Regions from separate parts of the Paenibacillus sp. FSL H7-0756 genome, predicted to be linked through region 2. Evidence: riboswitches for the same ligand, from Rfam matches in the RefSeq annotation. Region 2 holds a riboswitch; the other holds the start of a gene.
What was found. Region 2 has a riboswitch for cyclic di-AMP ahead of NST04_RS03090 (C40 family peptidase). Riboswitches for the same ligand answer to the same signal wherever they lie in the genome.
Positions count from the first base shown of each region.

Region 1: it holds a riboswitch for cyclic di-AMP, as region 2 does, so the genes downstream of both, NST04_RS18795 (APC family permease) here and NST04_RS03090 (C40 family peptidase) in region 2, are expected to answer to the same signal.

Region 1 is NZ_JBBOVT010000002.1:460,510-469,570, forward strand. Features, by position in the region: gene NST04_RS18780 (ATP-binding protein) at 94-2,013, shown strand; gene NST04_RS18785 (DsbA family protein) at 2,107-2,871, shown strand; gene NST04_RS18790 (disulfide oxidoreductase) at 2,868-3,302, shown strand; cyclic di-AMP (ydaO/yuaA leader) riboswitch at 3,528-3,688, shown strand; gene NST04_RS18795 (APC family permease) at 3,817-5,634, shown strand; gene NST04_RS18800 (ABC transporter substrate-binding protein) at 5,809-6,858, shown strand; gene NST04_RS18805 (FecCD family ABC transporter permease) at 7,011-8,072, shown strand; gene NST04_RS18810 (FecCD family ABC transporter permease) at 8,069-9,061, shown strand, end outside.
Region 2 is NZ_JBBOVT010000001.1:703,605-712,665, forward strand. Features, by position in the region: gene NST04_RS03070 (YwhD family protein) at 84-590, opposite strand; gene NST04_RS03075 (M1 family aminopeptidase) at 695-2,710, shown strand; gene NST04_RS03080 (hypothetical protein) at 2,720-3,553, shown strand; cyclic di-AMP (ydaO/yuaA leader) riboswitch at 3,766-3,904, shown strand; gene NST04_RS03085 (C40 family peptidase) at 3,962-4,390, shown strand; cyclic di-AMP (ydaO/yuaA leader) riboswitch at 4,778-4,920, shown strand; gene NST04_RS03090 (C40 family peptidase) at 4,925-5,416, shown strand; gene NST04_RS03095 (GNAT family N-acetyltransferase) at 5,698-6,183, shown strand; gene NST04_RS03100 (c-type cytochrome) at 6,310-6,666, shown strand; gene NST04_RS03105 (4a-hydroxytetrahydrobiopterin dehydratase) at 6,798-7,073, opposite strand; gene NST04_RS03110 (hypothetical protein) at 7,283-7,576, opposite strand; gene motA (flagellar motor stator protein MotA) at 7,780-8,580, shown strand; gene motB (flagellar motor protein MotB) at 8,564-9,061, shown strand, end outside.

The sequences.
Region 1 (9,061 bases), on a different contig from region 2:
GGTTCTGGCGTTACTGAGATTCGGCCGGATTTAAGGCGGGTAAGGAAGTGTAAATACATGTAATATATCCGATTCAAGAAAGGGGCGGGAGCGTTGGAGCATCCTTTTAACACTTACAATGATCTGCTTGTCCTCTTGTCGGTTGCGATAGCCTTTCTCTCCTGCTTCACGGCGCTGGACCTGACGGAACGTCTGCTTCGCGGCCATCGGAGCTCCCGGTTCATCCTGCTCATCTCCCTGGTGCTTGGCACAGGCCTGTGGAGCATGCATTTCATCGGGATGCGCGCAATGGAAATGGGCGTTCCTGTATCGTATAATCTGCCTCTGCTGGCGTTTTCTCTAGTGATTCCCGTCGCAGCCTCTTATATGCTGTTAGTTATGCTGAATAACCCGCACACCCGCAGCAGGGTCTATCTGGCCATGGGCGGACTCCTGTTCAGCAGCGGCATCCTGATTATGCATTTCAGCGGCATTCTGTCGATGAGACTTACGGCAACGTATGAGCAAGGCGCCTTCTCTATTACACTGGCGGTACTGTTCGCCTTGATCGTCCCGGTGGTCACCGCATCCTATGATCCGAAATGGCTGGAGCAGGCCTATAATATGTTCAGCTTCAAAAAGCTGCTGCTTGTCCTGACCCTGACCGGCGCGTTCACAGGTATTCATTACGCTGCCATGGCAGGCGCTTCATTCCCCATAGGAGAACATTCCAGTGCTGCCGGACAAGTGCTCTATTTGCAGGATTCCATACTGGGAATGATCCTCTGCGGCTCTTTCCTGTTCATTGTGTCGATCGTCCTTGCTCTGCTGTACAGGGACCGGCAGCGGATACTCCAGTCAGCAGCCTTCAACGAGCAGCGGTATACCGCACTGTTCGAGCATAACCCTGATATGGTGATCTGTATTGATCCTGCACGCAAGAAGATTATCAGTGCTAATCCTGCTCTGCGGGACATTACCGGATATAGCAGAGAAGAACTGGGGAATTATAAGGCGATACTGTACAGCGAACGGGATGAAACGGCCGTGCGGGATGCCGTAACACGCGCTTCACGGGGGCAGTCCTCCAAGCTGGAGCTGAAGGTCCGGAGCAAAGGCGGGGAGCAGCTGATCTGCAGTGTCACCGTCTTTCCTTTGCTGCATCATACGGAGCAGTGGGTCTATATCGTGGCCGAGGATGTGACCGCCCTGATGAAGTATCAGTATGAGCTGCTGGAGGCGAGGGATGCTGCGGAGAGTGCTGTGACGATGAAAAGCGAGTTCCTCGCCACCATGAGCCATGAGATCCGCACGCCGCTGAACGGCATTATCGGCGTCAACCAGCTGCTGGCTGAGGAGATCAGCAACCCTGAGCATCTGGAGCTCCTGCGGCTTCAGAGTACAAGCAGCCATGCTCTGCTGAATGTGATGAGCGATATTCTCGATATCTCCCGGCTGGAAGCGGATGGCCTCACGCTGAACAAGGATACTTTCGGGCTGAAGGCGCTTCTCCAGGGCTGTATGGACCTGTTCACGGTGAGCACACAAGACAAACCACTAACCCTGAAGCTTGAGATCGAAGAGGGGCTGCCCGACAAGTTCACCGGAGATGCTGCGCGTGTCCGTCAGATTCTGATCAACCTGATCGGCAATGCGGTGAAATTCACGCCATCCGGCACGGTAACGGTTAAGGTGGAGTCCTATGGCGTCAGGGAGGCTGCTCAGGCGCTGCAATTCATGGTGCGCGACACGGGCATTGGCATCTCACCGGATAAGCTGCAGCTGCTCTTCCAGTCCTTCTCACAGGTGGACGGGTCGCATACCCGCAAATACCCCGGGACGGGTCTGGGCCTTGCGATCTGCAAGAAGCTCGTAGACCTGATGCAAGGAGAGATCTGGGCAGAACCGGCAGAAGGGGGCGGCACACAGTTCTTCTTCAGAATTAAGCTGCAGTCACAGGAGCATTCCCCGGAGGTATTTTTCGGCAAGGATACAGGAGGCGGGGAGTCAGCAGAGGAGAATGAAGCCGTATAAGACAGCGATTGCCAACAAGAGAGTTAACATTATATAATTTGAAAGTAACTATTCTTTTATCACGACAGTCCTGAGGACGGAAAGGAACTCTCTTTGAGCAAAACAAAAAAGAACAATGTCATGGCTCCCCAGATGAGTAAGCAGGAGAAGCGCAGGGCAGAGCAGGAACAGCAGAAGCAGAAAACGAGAATTCTGATCGTGAGTACGGTGGCCATCGTCGTTATTATTTTTGTAGGCTTATTCATGCTTGCTTCGAAGGACTCTTCGCCTGCAGGCACAGACAGTAAGCCGGTTGCCTTCAATTACAGTGAAATGATGCGGCTCGGCAAGGAGGATGCTCCGGTCAAAATTGTGGAATTCGGTGATTTCAAATGTCCGGCTTGCGCCCAGTTCACCGGTGTGATCAAACCGCAGATCGTTCAAGGTTATGTAGATCAGAATAAAGCAGCCTTCTATTTCGTGAATCTGGCCTTCATCGGCAAGGATTCCAGAACGGCCTCCCTGGCAGCGCTATCGGTGTATCATCAGAACCAGGAAGCGTTCTGGAAATACTTCGATGCGATCTATGCCAACCAGGGGAATGAAGACAAGGAGTGGGCTACGCCCGACTTCATGGTGAGTCTCGCCAAGCAGCTGGAGCTGCCGGTGGATTATGACCTGCTGCGCAAGGATATTGATGACCGCACCTATGCGAAGGAACTGGACCGGGATATTCAGCTTGGCTCCGATACGGGCGTAACGAATACGCCATCCTTGTACGTGAACGGCATCAAGGTGAACGAGCCCTTCAATATGGAGGCGATTGACGCCCAGATTCAGGCAGCAACAGCAGCAGCGGGAGCAGGGGCCGCCCAATGACCGCCTTCTCTGCCTTCTGCCGGCGTAATTGTCTCTACTTGGCCTGGTTCGTCTGTGTGGTAGCTGTAGCGGGCAGCCTGTATCTCAGTGAGGTCCTGCATTACGAGCCGTGCAAGCTGTGCTGGTTCCAGCGGATCTTCATGTACCCGCAGCTGTTCCTGCTGGGGATCGCCACCTACCGGGCGGACAAGCGGATCATTCCTTATGTGCTTCCTCTTAGTCTGATCGGCGGCTGCATCTCTATTTATCACTATGCAGAGCAGAAAATTCCGGCGCTCAGCAAGGTGCTTCCCTGCACCATTGGCGTACCGTGCAACAAGGATTATCTGAATTGGTTCGGATTTGTAACGGTCCCTCTGCTTGCACTTATAGCCTTTGCCTTAATCTCCATTCTGCTCTGGACAGGACGCAAAGAGGAGCCTGCAGAGTAAGTAGCTGACGGCAGAAGGAAGAGAAGAGAATGCCCTTAATTTTAGCAAAAAATATTATACAAAAACCCTGTAAAATCACGTGTTAAAGGGATAATGAAAGAGAATGAAAGATCAAGACATACCGGATGATGAATTTGGTTGTTTTGAGTGCTTTTCATTCTTTTTTCATTTGTTTCCACGCTTTACGGAAGATGCGTTGTAGCTTAATATTAGTCCTTGTGAGAAGTTGAATATGCGCTGAATTTTCCGGATGGAAAAACGGGGGAACCACACTTTGGCCAAGGCCAAAAGGGGTGAATCGGAGCGGGCCGCCAGGGCCTGTAACCGTAGGGCTACCACAGTCCGAATCCGCCAGCTAACCTCGTAAGCCAGCAGTGGGATAATGACCATGCACTCTAAGGCATGCGGATCATTTCCGTATGCTTATTTTGGTGCCTGCATTAATGAAATCCACTTATGAAAACAGCGCAGGGAAACCCGTTTCAACTTAACCAAGAGAGGAACTGTTACTACAATGGTAAGCAAGGTAAAACGACTATTGATCGGGCGTCCGATGAAGTCGAACGAACTCGATCATGAAAAGTTATCCAAGGTGAAAGCACTGGCTGTCCTGTCTTCTGATGCGCTCTCGTCTGTAGCCTACGGAACAGAACAAATTCTAATCGTACTGGTGGCCGCCGGGTTCACCGCCATCTGGTACTCATTGCCAATTGCATTAGCCGTATTGGGCCTGCTGGCTATTTTGATTTTATCCTACCGGCAGACGATCTTCGCTTATCCCCAGGGCGGGGGCGCGTACATTGTCGCCAAAAGCAATCTGGGGGTGCATACCGGCTTATTGGCCGGCGGCTCTCTGCTGGTGGATTACATTCTGACGGTGGCGGTAAGCGCCTCGGCGGGGACGGATGCGATCACTTCAGCTTTTCCAAATCTGCATAATCATAGTGTCCTCATAGCGGTATCTGTTATCTTGCTCTTAACGATTGTTAACCTGCGCGGGGTGACCGAATCGGCTTCGTTCATCGCTATCCCGGTCTATCTGTTCGTCGTCTCCATCTTCGTGCTGATTATCACAGGGATTTTCAAATATGTAACCGGCGGGGCTCATGCCCAGGTTCCTGAGATTGGCTCGGCGGTGTCGAACGTGAGTATGTTTCTGCTGCTGAAGGCATTCAGCTCCGGCTGTTCGGCTCTGACCGGGGTTGAGGCTGTCTCCAATGCCATTCCAAACTTCAAAGCGCCGGCGGAGAAAAATGCAGCCAAAACGCTGATGCTCATGGGCCTCATTCTCGGGGTGATGTTCACAGGCATTACGCTGCTCGCTTACTGGTACGGCATCATGCCTGATGAGAAGGCTACCGTGGTCTCACAGATTACCGAGTCTACCTTCGGCCGGGGCGGGCTGTACTTCTTCATTCAGGGGATTACGGCGGTTATCCTGTTCCTGGCAGCCAATACGGCATACTCAGCCTTCCCGCTGCTGGCGTTCATGTTCGCCAAAGACAAATATCTGCCCCATGCCTTCATGGTGCGCGGCGACCGGCTCGGCTTCTCCAACGGTATTATTTTCCTCGGCGTCATGTCGGCAGTGCTGGTAGCGGCGTTTCACGGGAATACAGAAGGACTTATTCCATTATATGCAGTAGGGGTATTCATTCCGTTCACGCTATCGCAGCTTGGCATGATGGTCCAATGGTACAGAACGAAGCCGCAAGGCTGGCAGAGCAAGTTCGCCGTGAATACGGTCGGGATGCTAACTACATTAACGATCACCATGATCTTCATCATCACCAAATTCTCCAGCGTGTGGATGGCTTTCATCTTCCTGCCGGTCGTCATTATCGTGTTCCACCGGATTCACCGCCATTATATGAATATTGCCGATCAGCTGCGAATCTGTCCGGCAACAGATAAGCCTTGTATCAAAGGAAGCACCGTAGTCGTTCCTGTCGCCGGTGTGACCCGCGCTGTACTGCATTCGATCAGCTATGCGAAGTCTTTGACCGATAATGTGGTCGCTGTATATGTAGGCTTCGATGAAGAAGAGATTCACAAGATGGAGCAAAAGTGGGAGGAGTGGAACCCCGGAGTTCGCCTGATCGTCCTGCGCTCCCGTTACCGCAGTATTATCCGCCCGCTGGTGAAGTTCATCGATACAGTAGAGTGGAAGACCTCTTCAACGGATCATATTACTGTCCTGATTCCGCAATTCGTGACCAAGCATTGGTGGCAGGCAGTGCTGCATAATCAGACCAGCTTGTTCATCCGCTCTTATTTAATGAATCAGAAGGACATTGTCATCGCCACGGTTCCTTTCCATTTGCATAAATAATATAGAGGATTATAGGAAGACGGCTGTTTCTGCTTATTGCGGAGGCGGCCGTTTTGCCGTTACTATAAGTTATTGGTTGACATAGAGAATGAGAATCAATATCATCAGTATAGACAAGAAGAAAGTAACAGAGCTTTTGCCAATCATGAGGGTAACATACAGGAGGGGTATTCAATGTTTTCGTTCAACCTGCAAGGATCAAGAAGCGGGAAGCTGGCGGTGGCCGGACTTATGACTACAACACTGCTGCTATCCGCTTGCGGAAATAATAATAGCAATGCAGGCAGTAACGGTGGAGCAAGCACTGCACCTGCAGCAACCGTGGAAGCCACTGCGGATGCCACTGCGGATGCCACTGCGGTGCCTGCAGCAACTGCCGCACCTGCGGTGGAGAAGACCGTAACGGATGCGATGGGGCATAAGGTGACTGTTCCCGCTAACCCACAGCGTGTCATTGCTTCTTATCTGGAAGATTATCTGGTAGCACTCGGCGTGACTCCGGTTGCCCAATGGTCTACGAAGAATGGTACTCAGAAATACCTCGATGCTGAGCTTAAGGATGTTCCGCCGATCAGCTATGACCTGCCGCTGGAAGCCGTCACCAGCTTCACTCCTGATTTCCACATCGTCCAGTCGGAAGGCTCGGTTCAGAACGGTCTTTATGACCAGCTGAACAAAATCGCACCAACCTATGTACTGGGCGACGAAGTCAGCAGTGACTGGCGCGCGGCTACGCTCAAAATCGGTGAGCTGCTTAATAAAACACCAGAAGCTGAGAAGGCTATTGCAGACTATGACCAGAAAGCGGCTTCGGCCAAAGCGGCTGTGTCAGCGGCAATTGGTGATGATTCGGTAGCTGTTCTGTGGCTGGTGTCCAAGAATTTCTTCATCGTGGACGAGACCCGCAGCAGCGGTGCAGTATTATATGGCGATCTTGGAGTGAAGCTCCCGAATCTCGTGACCGATATTCCTGCGGAGTCCAGAGCACCGTGGAACCCGATTTCACTTGAGAAATTGTCAGAGCTGACTGCAGAGCATATCATTCTGGTGAACAGTGATAAGGCGGACGGAGCAGAAATTACAGATGGGGCGGTCTGGAAGGGAATTCCAGCCGTTAAGGCAGGGAATGTTCATGAATTCGGCAAAGATACCAGCTGGCTTTACAGCGGTCCTATAGCCAATTCTAAGACCATCGATGATATTCTGAGCAGTTTTGTCAAATAGGTTCTTTACCGGCCGGAGAAATGTGCAGGCTTTTATGTCCTCAGGATATAGAAGCCTGCCTCTTTTTTAAGTTGAACAATATTCATATATTTGCGATAATGAGAATCATAATCATTTATATTTCCCTAATAATCCTGATAAGGAGACGGCATATGGCTTCATCCACAGATTCTGCTTTACAAGCTCCTTCTGATGAAGGGAAAACATCTGTCAGGTCGCGGCCGCTTGCTGCTGCTGTTATTCTGGTGCTGGGAATAGCAGCAATTGTCTTCGGCCTGATGGTATCCGTATCGGTCGGTGCGGCGGATATCCGGCTGGCTACTGTATGGGAGGCGGTATTCCGGTTCAATCCGGAGCTGCCCCAGCATCAGGTCATCCGGGAGCTGCGGATTCCCCGGGCTGCCGCAGGGGCGCTGGTCGGCGCATGTTTTGCCGTTGCCGGTGCGATTATGCAGGGGATGACCCGCAACCCGCTGGCGGATTCAGGGCTGCTCGGGCTTAATGCAGGAGCGGGTGTTGGACTGGCCCTGGCTTTTGCCTTCGCGCCAACCTTATCCTTCGCGTACATCATGCTGTACTGCTTCCTTGGAGCGGCTGTGGCCTCACTGCTGGTATTCGGGATCGGTTCGCTCTCCCATAGCGGATTGACCCCGCTTCGGCTGACCCTCGCCGGTGCGGCAGTAAGCGCCATGCTGCTGGCGGTCAGTCAGGGCATTGCGATCCTGTTCAGCCTCTCCCAGGATATTGCCTTCTGGATGGCCGGGGGGGTTGGCGGAGCGAGCTGGAAGCAGCTGCAGGTAATCTCTCCTTGGGTCGCGGCGGCCCTGATCGGTGCGCTGATGCTGTCGCGTTCGATTACGCTACTGAGCCTGGGCAGAGATGTTGCAGCGGGTCTCGGACAGCGCACCGGTCTGGTACAGACTGCAGGGATGATTATTGTCGTCATCCTCGCCGGAGCGGCGGTCTCCACTGTGGGCCCGATCGCTTTTGTCGGATTAATGGTTCCGCATATCACGCGTTATCTCGTTGGGGTGGACTACCGCTGGATTATTCCCTGTTCCGCAGTCCTTGGAAGCATTCTGGTCCTGGTGGCCGATATTGCGGCCAGGATGATTAATGCGCCATACGAAACACCGTTAGGTGCCTTGATTGCAGTATTCGGCGTACCGTTCTTCATCTATCTGGCCGGCAAACGCAAGGGGGAGCTGAAATGAACCGCTCGACCTCATTCCCTCCAGCCAAGCCGCGGCGTTCCAGAGAGGCTGGTATTCTGACACTGCTTGGAGTGCTTATTGTCATTCTGTTTCTGGTCAGTATGAATACCGGCTTCATGCGTCTGTCACCGCTTGAAGTTCTACATACCCTATCCGGCAACGGCACCAAGCAGCAGCAGCTGATTTTGTTTGATTTCCGGCTGCCGCGGATCGTGATTTCCTTGCTGATTGGTGCAGGCTTCGCGGTAGCCGGAGCAATTCTGCAAGGCTTGTCGCGTAATGCTCTCGCTGAGCCTTCCACCCTGGGGATCAATGCCGGAGCCGGATTCGCCGTACTGATCTTTATCTCCTTTGTACCGGCTACTACAGCAGCTCCGATCCTTGTGCTTCCGCTACTGGCGCTGGCAGGGGCCTCGCTTACTGCAACACTGATCTACTTCCTGTCTTACAGGAGGGAGGATGGACTCTCGCCGACACGGCTGATCCTGATCGGGATTGCTGTGGGTGCCGGGATATATGCTTTCCAGCTTATTTTGTCATTAAGACTCGATCCGCAGAATTATCAGTTCGTAGCCATCTGGCTGGCCGGCAAAATCTGGGGCGGAGACTGGCGGTTTGTGCTGGCTTTGCTGCCCTGGATATTGATCCTGCTGCCCTTCGCATTCTACAAAGCCCGGGTGCTCAACGTACTGAATCTGGGCGATGAGCTCTCCAAGGGACTCGGCCTGCCGCTCGAACGGGAACGGCGGTGGCTGCTGGCGGCGGCTGTTGCACTTGCAGGAGCCTGTGTATCGGTAAGCGGCAGCATTGGTTTTGTCGGGCTGATCGCGCCGCACCTGGCCCGCAGGCTGGTCGGCCCGCGCCATCAGATCCTGCTGCCTGCGGCTGCCCTGATCGGAGCCCTGCTGCTGCTTACGGCAGATACGATCGGGCGCTGGGTAATGCAGCCTGCGGAGGTACCTGCTGGTATCGTAGTAGCGATTATTGGA
Region 2 (9,061 bases):
TCATTCATTCATCCCTGCTTAGACATCAGATAAGGCTTGGCCCCGCTGGGGCCAAGCCTTAATTTTTTGTTCAAATGCAAGTTCTATTCCGACAGTGCGGCCTTCAGCTCCTCAGGCGAAGCGGCCCACCACTCTTCATTATGAGCCATCAGCAGGGATTTCAGCGCTGCCCGCTCGGTACTTCCAAGTCCATCCAGAATAAGCTTGCGCTTCAAGGCCGCGTCCAGCTTATTGACATGATCCGCAAGAATCTTCCAGCCGCGGCGCGCTTCGGTGTCAATCCACATCTCACAGGCGGTAATTCCGCCGTAGAACTGCCCCTCCGGAGTACGGTCAACGGCGACCCATACGACCCATACCTGTCTTCCCGCCGGAACATCCTCCCGGTTCATAGAGAATTTAATTCCCTTCTCCACTTTGCTCTTGGCATGCATGGCACCGATATCGATAACAGCGATACCCTGATCAATAATGACAGGCGATACATTGTTCAGATCAATCGAGCCTGCACCGAAGCCTTTATGCTTGGCTCTGGCGTTCACAATATTCAAGGCAATTTGTTTTTTGCCCTCCGGTTGTACGTTATCCACATGTGCACATCCTTTCCATTCACTAATTATTTAATTTTAGCTAATAATGCGGCGATTGCAAACATATACATCCCGTAGATGCTTGTCACGGGAGGAATCATAGTATGAAGCCACATTCATTAAGGTATACCCTCATCTTCGCAGTACTGGCTGTCCTCACCTTGCTTGGAGGCGGAATATGGTTTCTGTCAGGGCATAGCCCTGCCGTATGGACTGCCTCTGTTCCAAAAGAGGCCAAGTCCCCCGCCGTTATCCCCCGGCAGCAGCCCGTGCAGTCCGATCTTTCCGATACGATCTACACATCGGAGACAGAAGCTTTAAGCCAGCGCGTGGTTGAATATCACCTGGATGTGGAGCTCCTGCCCGATAAGGAGACCCTGGTCGCCTCCGAGACGCTTACCTGGACCCACCCGGGTGCAAAGCCGGTTCAGGAGCTCTACTTTCATCTGTATCCCAATGCATTCGCATCCGCCAGCACCACCTTCATGAAGGAGTCCGGAGGTACGCTTCGCGGTGACACCATGCCTGCAGGAGGTTACGGGAGCATTACGCTGACAGATTTACGGACCTCCGAGGGTGTCTCGCTGATGCAGCGCACACAATACGTGCAGCCGGACGACGGCAATGTCAATGACAGAACACTGCTCAAGGTCCATCTGCCGCAGCCGGTGAACGGCGGTGAGAGCGTGACGGTAAGGCTTAAATTTGAGGTCAAGCTGCCCAAAATTTTCGCCCGGATGGGAACCGCTGACGACTTCGTGATGGCCGGCCAGTGGTTTCCGAAGCTTAGCGTCTACGAGCCTGCCGGCAGAAGAGGACTCAAGGAAGAAGGCTGGAACCTGCATCAATACCACGGTAACTCCGAGTTCTACAGTGATTTTGGGATTTACAATGTAGCGATTTCTGTCCCGCCCGAGTATAAGGTCGCCGCAACCGGGTTTCCGGTGAGGGACGCCAAGGTTGTAAAGGGGCGCAAGATCTATCAATTCTATGCAGATGACGTCCACGACTTCGCCTGGGCGGCATCGCCTGATTTCGTGGTTGCGGAGAAGGCTTTCTCCGCCCCGCAGGTGCCCGGGGTGAAGATTAAGCTCTATTTGGACCCGCTGCACAAGCATCTACAGGAACGTTACTTCCAGGCGGCTGAGGCTGCACTGACGGCATTCAGCAAGTGGTACGGCCCTTATCCCTACTCAACCTTGTCGATTGTTGTCCCGCCGGAGTCCGGCAACGGAGCCGGAGGAATGGAGTATCCGACCCTGATTACCGCCTTCGGCGCCACGGATACTTCACCAGGCACTTCCCTGGAGCGCACAATCATCCACGAGATCGGGCACCAGTATTTCTACGGTCTGGTGGCCAGTAATGAATTCGAAGAAGCCTGGCTTGATGAGAGCTTTACCTCTTATGCCGAAGACCGGCTGATGGAACAGGAATATGGTGTTGTCTCTAGCCTCCCGCTGCAGTCCAGCCTGGTGTCCTCCTCACAGCCCCTTAAGCTGGAGACCTGGAAATATACTGGTGATGATGCCTACACACGCAATGTGTACATTCGCGGCAAGCTGGTGCTGAAGGATATCGAACGGATCGCGGGGACCAAGAATATGGATGCCATCCTCGCCGCTTATGCCCGCAAATACCGCTTCCAGCATCCGTCCACCGCCGACTTCCAGAAGGTTGTGGAGAAAGTGACCAAGCAATCCTGGCAGACTTATTTTGAACGGTATGTCTATAGCGGGGGTGCACCCGACTTCGCAGTTGATGATATCAGGCTCACGGTCAAACCGGACAACAGCGATGGCGGGGGCAGCCGCTATAGCGCTGTGGTCGATGTAAGCAATAAGGGCAGCCTGTACCCCGATGTTCCCGTTAAATTCACCTTCGCAGACGGGTACACTGTGCAGCAATACTGGAATGGCGAGGGTAAGGCAACCTCCTTTGAGTTAGCATATAAAGCGCCGCTGGTCTCCGCAGAGATCGATCCGGGGCATTCCATTCTGCTGGAGAGCAGGCATCTAAATAATTTCAGAATGGCGGAGCTCGAGCCGCGTACACTCTCCCGCTGGACGCTTAGCGCATCTGCTCTGCTTGAAACCCTGCTCGGAACTCTTGTCTGGTGAGGTGAAGGAATGGTGAAAAGTTCAATTGCCCGCGGTTGGATCAGCATGAAAGAGCAGTTCTATATACTGATTCTGCTATTTATCTACCGGCTGTTCTGGGGATATTTCCTGTACAAATTCATTAAAAGCGCGGTTGTCCCTGTCCTGCTCCGCTACCCGGATGCAAATGCCGGCGGCAGCGGAATAGGCAGGCTGCTGTATTATATCGAAGGGAAGACCGCGCTGCACACCGACCCTGCCGTCCAGCACTGGCTATGGATGCTGCTGGCGCTGACAGTGCTAAGGCTGCTGGTGACTCCCTTTATCCGTGCAGGGCTGCTGCACGAGCTTCACCAGGAGCGCGACGGAGCGCGGGGACTGTTCTTTTTTCCCGGAATGAGAAAATATGGGCTGCCGGTGCTGATGTTCAGCCTCGCTGAATGGGCGCTAACCCTCCTGCCGCTCTATTGGCTGCTTCCGCGTATGTACCGTCATCTGCTCAGCGGCGTTCTCGATGTACAGCTCCTGCTCAGGCTGGTGCCTTATGTAATGGGCTGGCTGCTCTATCTCTTCCTTGTCCGCAAGCTTCTGCTCTATATGCAGTTCGGCTATACCGCAGGTACCGGCATGTTCTCCTCGCTGCTAATCTGCCTGAAGGTGCTGATGCCTTCGATCGGTATTTCCGTCATTCTGGGGGCGGGAAGCCTGGCCGTAATTCTGCTCTGCAGCGCCTCTGCTCTGTTCTATCCCGGATTGCCGGCACTTATGCTCCGCCAGGCAGCTCCGCTGCCCTCCACGCTGTTCAATATGTGGGGAATCGCTGCCCAGTATCACCTCTGGTCCAGTAAATCATTTCCGCAATAATAAGCTGCTGAAGCGGCATACTAAAGAGAGTCACAGCCCCTTATCAGGGAGCAGGACTCTTTTTTGCTTGAACCGGAGGACAAAAGCATTTGCAAAAGGCTAAATCCTCTGATACAATGATGGCTGTACTAGTAGTAACAAACTTGTAATATTTAAAGCAAAATCTTCCGTAACTATTGCAATTTAATCAATGCCGATAAGTCACTGTTCTGGTGCACAAAACGCCGAATTCCCTGCACCGGGAAGTGGGGGAACCATATTTTGGGTGAATTGATCTCGCTTTAGAGGGGTCATAGGGGAACCTTCTACCGAATCCTTAAGCTAACCTCGCAGGCCCTGGAAGGAGTACATCTTTTGATTAGTCAGAATTTCAAGAAAAAATGCACCGCAGCAGCACTAGGTCTTGTGATGGTATTCACACTCGGAGCAGGCAGTGCCTTCGCAGATTCCAAAATGGATACTGTGATTTCAAAAACCATTGGAACATCGTATAAAACCGGGGGCACAACCACCAGCGGCTTCGACTGTTCCGGATTTACCAAGTATGTATTTAAAAATGTCGGACTTACCTTGCCCCGTACCTCCAAAGCACAGTACAAAGTTGGAACAAGTGTATCCAAGAGCAATCTGCGTTCCGGTGATCTCGTGTTCTTCAATACCCTGGGTAATGGAGTGTCCCATGTCGGTATTTATGTTGGAAACGGGAAGTTCGCACAGTCCTCAAGTTCACGTGGTGTAACCATCAGTTCGATGAGCCAGTCCTACTGGGCCAACCGTTACGTTGGCGCCAAACGAGTAATGAGCACAACAGCCTACCAAGCTGTCGCTTACGATTGAACCCTTGAAGCATACCCCGAATATTTCCGCCTCTAACAACTAAATGTAACTTATACGAGCCCGGGATGATTATTGCCGTAATCATTTCCGGGTTTTTCCTTTTCCTTATTCTACCTTTTACCCGAATCCACAGCCTTGAAACAGCATTTTCTTGCAAAAACAAAGAAAAAATCATATAAAATAATCCCTGCGCATAGATATGAGTCTTTTGAAAGGGCTATAACTCTAAAAAACAGCAAAAAAGATGCATTAATATGTTATAAGTGATTGCCAAGCGCATTAGTCTTTGTTACAATTATCGCAGTGAGCTTTTAGTAACATTTTTGTAATTATTGAATCGCTTTTAACAAAGGTTTTGTCATGTATTGAATGAACCGCTAATCCTAATCAACAGTCGTGCCGAGTTCCTTAATGAATTAGGGAAACGGGGGAACCACTTTGGGTGAATTGACCTCCTATTCTAAGAGGGGTCATAGGGGACCTTCAACCGAACCCTTAAGCTAACCTCGTAGGCATTGGAAGGGGTATTTACTTTTGAAGAAGAAGCTAGCAGCCGCAGTACTAAGCTTGTCCATTATCTTCACCATCGGAGCAGGAAGCGCTTTCGCGGATTCCAAAATGGATAAAGTGATTGACAAAGCCATCGGAACCAAATACGTGTCCGGCGGTACATCAACTAACGGGTTTGATTGCTCCGGATTTACAATGTATGTTTTTGATAAGATCGGCATTAACCTGCCCCATCAATCCGGCTCCCAGTATCAGATGGGCACTGCCGTGTCCCGTGACGAGATGAGACCGGGCGATCTTGTATTCTTTAATACCAATGGTAAAGGCGTGTCTCATGTCGGTGTTTATGTCGGTGACGGCGAATTCGCCCATGCCTCTTCCTCACGTGGTGTAACCATCAGTTCGCTGAGTGACAGCTATTACGTCAACCGTTACGTTGGCGCCAAACGAATCATGAGTACAGATGCTTACAAGAATGTAGCTTCGGATTCCCAAGACAATGATGATGTACAATAATCCTTTGTAACCAAACGCTCTTTTCCGAGATTTTTGCCGAAATCTTGGAGAAGGGCTTTTTTTTGTCTATAAAATTACTTACCCGCCTCTATATTTGTAAAACACCGATTCTGAACTTTCGGAAAATAATTATTGGCGTTTGTCAAGTTTCTGCATTTCCGCAAGGAATTTGCGTCGAAACTAGCCGTTTTTGTATATAATTAATATTAAGAACAAGCAGAAACGGCTTTGCCGCCTCTTTAAAGGATGGTACCGTTTCGTCTGGAAGGAGGCCTCGCCTAATGATAAGCTCCCCGCTAACCTTTTATGTGGTGCCTATGGAGCCGCAGCATGCCGCTGAGATCTGTGAGTGGAGCTACAAGCCTCCGTATAATATTTACGGCTGGATGTCCTGGGAGCAGATGCAGGCGCTGGGCGTGGAGTTCGGAGACCCGCAGCTGCGAAGTGAGCAATATGTATCTGTAGTGAACGGACAGGGGGATCTGTGCGGCTTCGCCCAGCTCTTTCCGATGGAGGGGGTAGTCCGGCTTGGTGTTGGAATGCGGCCCGAGCTGTGCGGTCACGGCATGGGGCATCTGTTCATGAAAGCTATTGTTCAGGCAGCACGGGCGCGTTACCCGGAGCGTGAGATCGACCTGGAGGTGCTGACCTGGAACCAGCGCGCCATCCGCGCTTACCAGAAATGCGGGTTCACTATAACGGATACCTATGAACGCCGCACTCCGACCGGCAATAAGCCTTTTTATTGCATGGTCTATGAGGAATAGCACCGGAAACAGATTGTTTTGCAAAAAATGGATCATTTGTGTTCATTTTTTTGACACACATACTATGATAACGCTTCACCATCCGCTATAATGGAGTCAGCAGCTTACATGGAGGGACGGATGCAGATGCAGAAATGGATCATGAGCGGTTTGTTTTTTGCCGCCTGTGCCTTTGCAGTAATCTTAATGTTTACCTTACCCGGTAAATCCGAGGTAGCCGAACAGAACAAGCCGACTATGCCGGAAGTTGTGCTGGACGCTGCGGGCGCAGAAGCCACAGTGAAGGCCAATTGTATCTCCTGCCACGGTGACCAGCTTCAGGGCGGGGCGGGACCCAGCCTGCAGCAGGAAGGCGCTTCGCATGACGCAGCTCAGATTTACAGCATAGTCACCAAGGGCCGCGGACAGATGCCTTCCTTCAAAGACAGGCTGGCCCCTGAAGAGATTGCCAATGTAGCTCTATGGCTGGCGGAGAAGAAATAATCCGCATCCTGTACTAACACCATGCTCCTCATTCCAAATGTATAATGCCCGTGACTAGGATAACGAATGATCCTTGCACGGGCATTTCTATTATTCAGATATTCCTGTTGTCTTCATAGGGGCCTTGTCCTCTAGCGGGTCTTCTCGAATGCCTCATTAAATTCATGCGCCTGGCGGAGATCAAGCTTCTCCACATCTGCAGCCAGCCGCAGAACTACCGTCTTATAATCAATAGTGATATGCGGGTGATGGTCAAAGGCCTCCGAAATTGTAGCTACCTCATCTACAAAAGCAATCCCCTTCATATATTCACTGAACATATATTTGCGCACCAGCCTATCCCTCTCCAGCTTCCAGCCCTCAAGCTTGCCGATCTGCTCCTGCAGTTGTTCCTCAGTTAATTGCAATTCGTTTCCTCCCTTGCTAAGTTAACGGTTTCTTGAGCCTGCTCTTTCCTTCAAATAAAACATCCCTCAGCTTCTGAAAGTCCAAGGGATGTGCCAGGCCAAAGATTTTTGATTAAATGTATTCTGACATCCCGGCAATTAGTACTCCACTTCCAATTTTAACATGGCCGGATGCCCGGGACAAACCCGCTGCCGCATTTTCCCCTGCTTTATACAAGAACGACCGAAGCCAAATCCTCATCGCCCAGCAGAATATTAATGCGGTGTGTTTCTTTATCGTACATTACAACTCCGCTGCCCACCTGAATGACCGGCTCATTGCCCAGCGCGTAGAACAGGTCTTCCGCAAGCGCCTCCCAGACCTCCTGCCTTGATTCCTCCGGCAGATTCGTCCACTCTTCAGGCTCCATTTCAAAAAAAATGTACCCGTCTGAAATCCGTCCAACGGCTCCTGTCAGTTCAACCAGAATTTCACCGTAATCTCTGCCATGCTTAACTCCCACATCAATCACTCCGTTTTCTTCGCTGATGAATAATAACCTACCTTATCTATTATAGCCGAAAAAATCACTTCACAAAAAAGGGAATGATGTCGATAAAGAAGAATATACGTGATTTGGTTACGAACAGAGTGTTCTCCCGCGGTTCAAGGACGAATTACGCGGTTAGTCGATCACTTCTTAATTCTCATGGACGAGGTGCATAAATGGAAATCTCAACAATTCTAGGCCTGGTTTTTGGTCTGATCGCAGTAATCTGGGGGATGATACTCAAGCATGCTCCGCTTGCAAGCTTGAACAACCCCGCTGCCTATGTCATTATTTTTCTTGGCACGGCTGCCTCCATCTTCATGGCCTTTCCGATGTCGGAAGTCAAGAATTTCCCTAAGCTGTTGAAAATCCTTTTTACGAAGAAAAAAATGGTCGGCAAGCCCGAACTGATTACCATGTTTATGGAATGGGCTTCCATTACCCGCCGCGAAGGGCTGCTTGCCCTGGAGTCCAATGTCGATGAGATTGAAGATAACTTCCTCCGAAACGGCATGCGGATGATTATTGACGGAAACGATCAGGAGTTCGTCCGTGATGTATTAATGGAAGATATTCATGCCACTGAAGACAGACATAAAGCCGGAGCCTTGATTTTCTCCCAGGCCGGGATGTACGCACCTACGCTGGGGGTACTCGGTGCTGTTATCGGGCTGATTGCCGCCTTGGGGGATATGAGTAACATGGACGTCCTGGCCCATGCGATTGCCGGTGCCTTCATTGCAACCCTGCTCGGGATATTCACCGGTTATGTTATGTGGCACCCTATGGCGAACAAGCTGAAGCGGATATCCAAACGCGAGATTGAAGTCCGCCTGATGATGGTGGAGGGCCTGCTCTCCATTCAATCCGGGGTATCTACCATTGCCATTAACCAGAAGCTGTCCGTCTTCCTGACTCCGTCCGAGCGTGCCAAGCTGAGCGAGAAGGAGGGGGCTTCCAGTGAGCAAAAAGACTAGGCATGAGGAACATGAAGAGCATGCCGATGAATCCTGGCTGCTTCCCTATTCCGATCTGATGACCCTGCTCGTTGCTCTGTTCCTTGTTATGTATGCCATGAGCGCTACGGACGCCGTGAAATTCCAGCAGATGGCTGAAGCCTTCAATTCAGCACTCAGCGGCGGCGGCGGCGTCCTGGAGTACCGGTCGGATTCTCCGACCAACACCCAGCTGGACCAGGGCAAGCAGGATAAAATGAACAGCGTGATTGCCAAGAATACCGGCACCTCCGATCTGTCCAAGCTCCGTGCCAAGGAGCAGGAAGATCTGGAGAAGCTGAAGAAGCAGTTCGACCAGTACATCAAGAACAATGGAATGACCGATCTGCTTAGCACGAAGCTGAATCAGTCCCAGCTGATGATCACGATTAGCGATAATGCCCTGTTCGCTTCGGGACAGGCTGTAGTGAAGGATGAATCCCGCCAGTTGGCCAAGTCGATC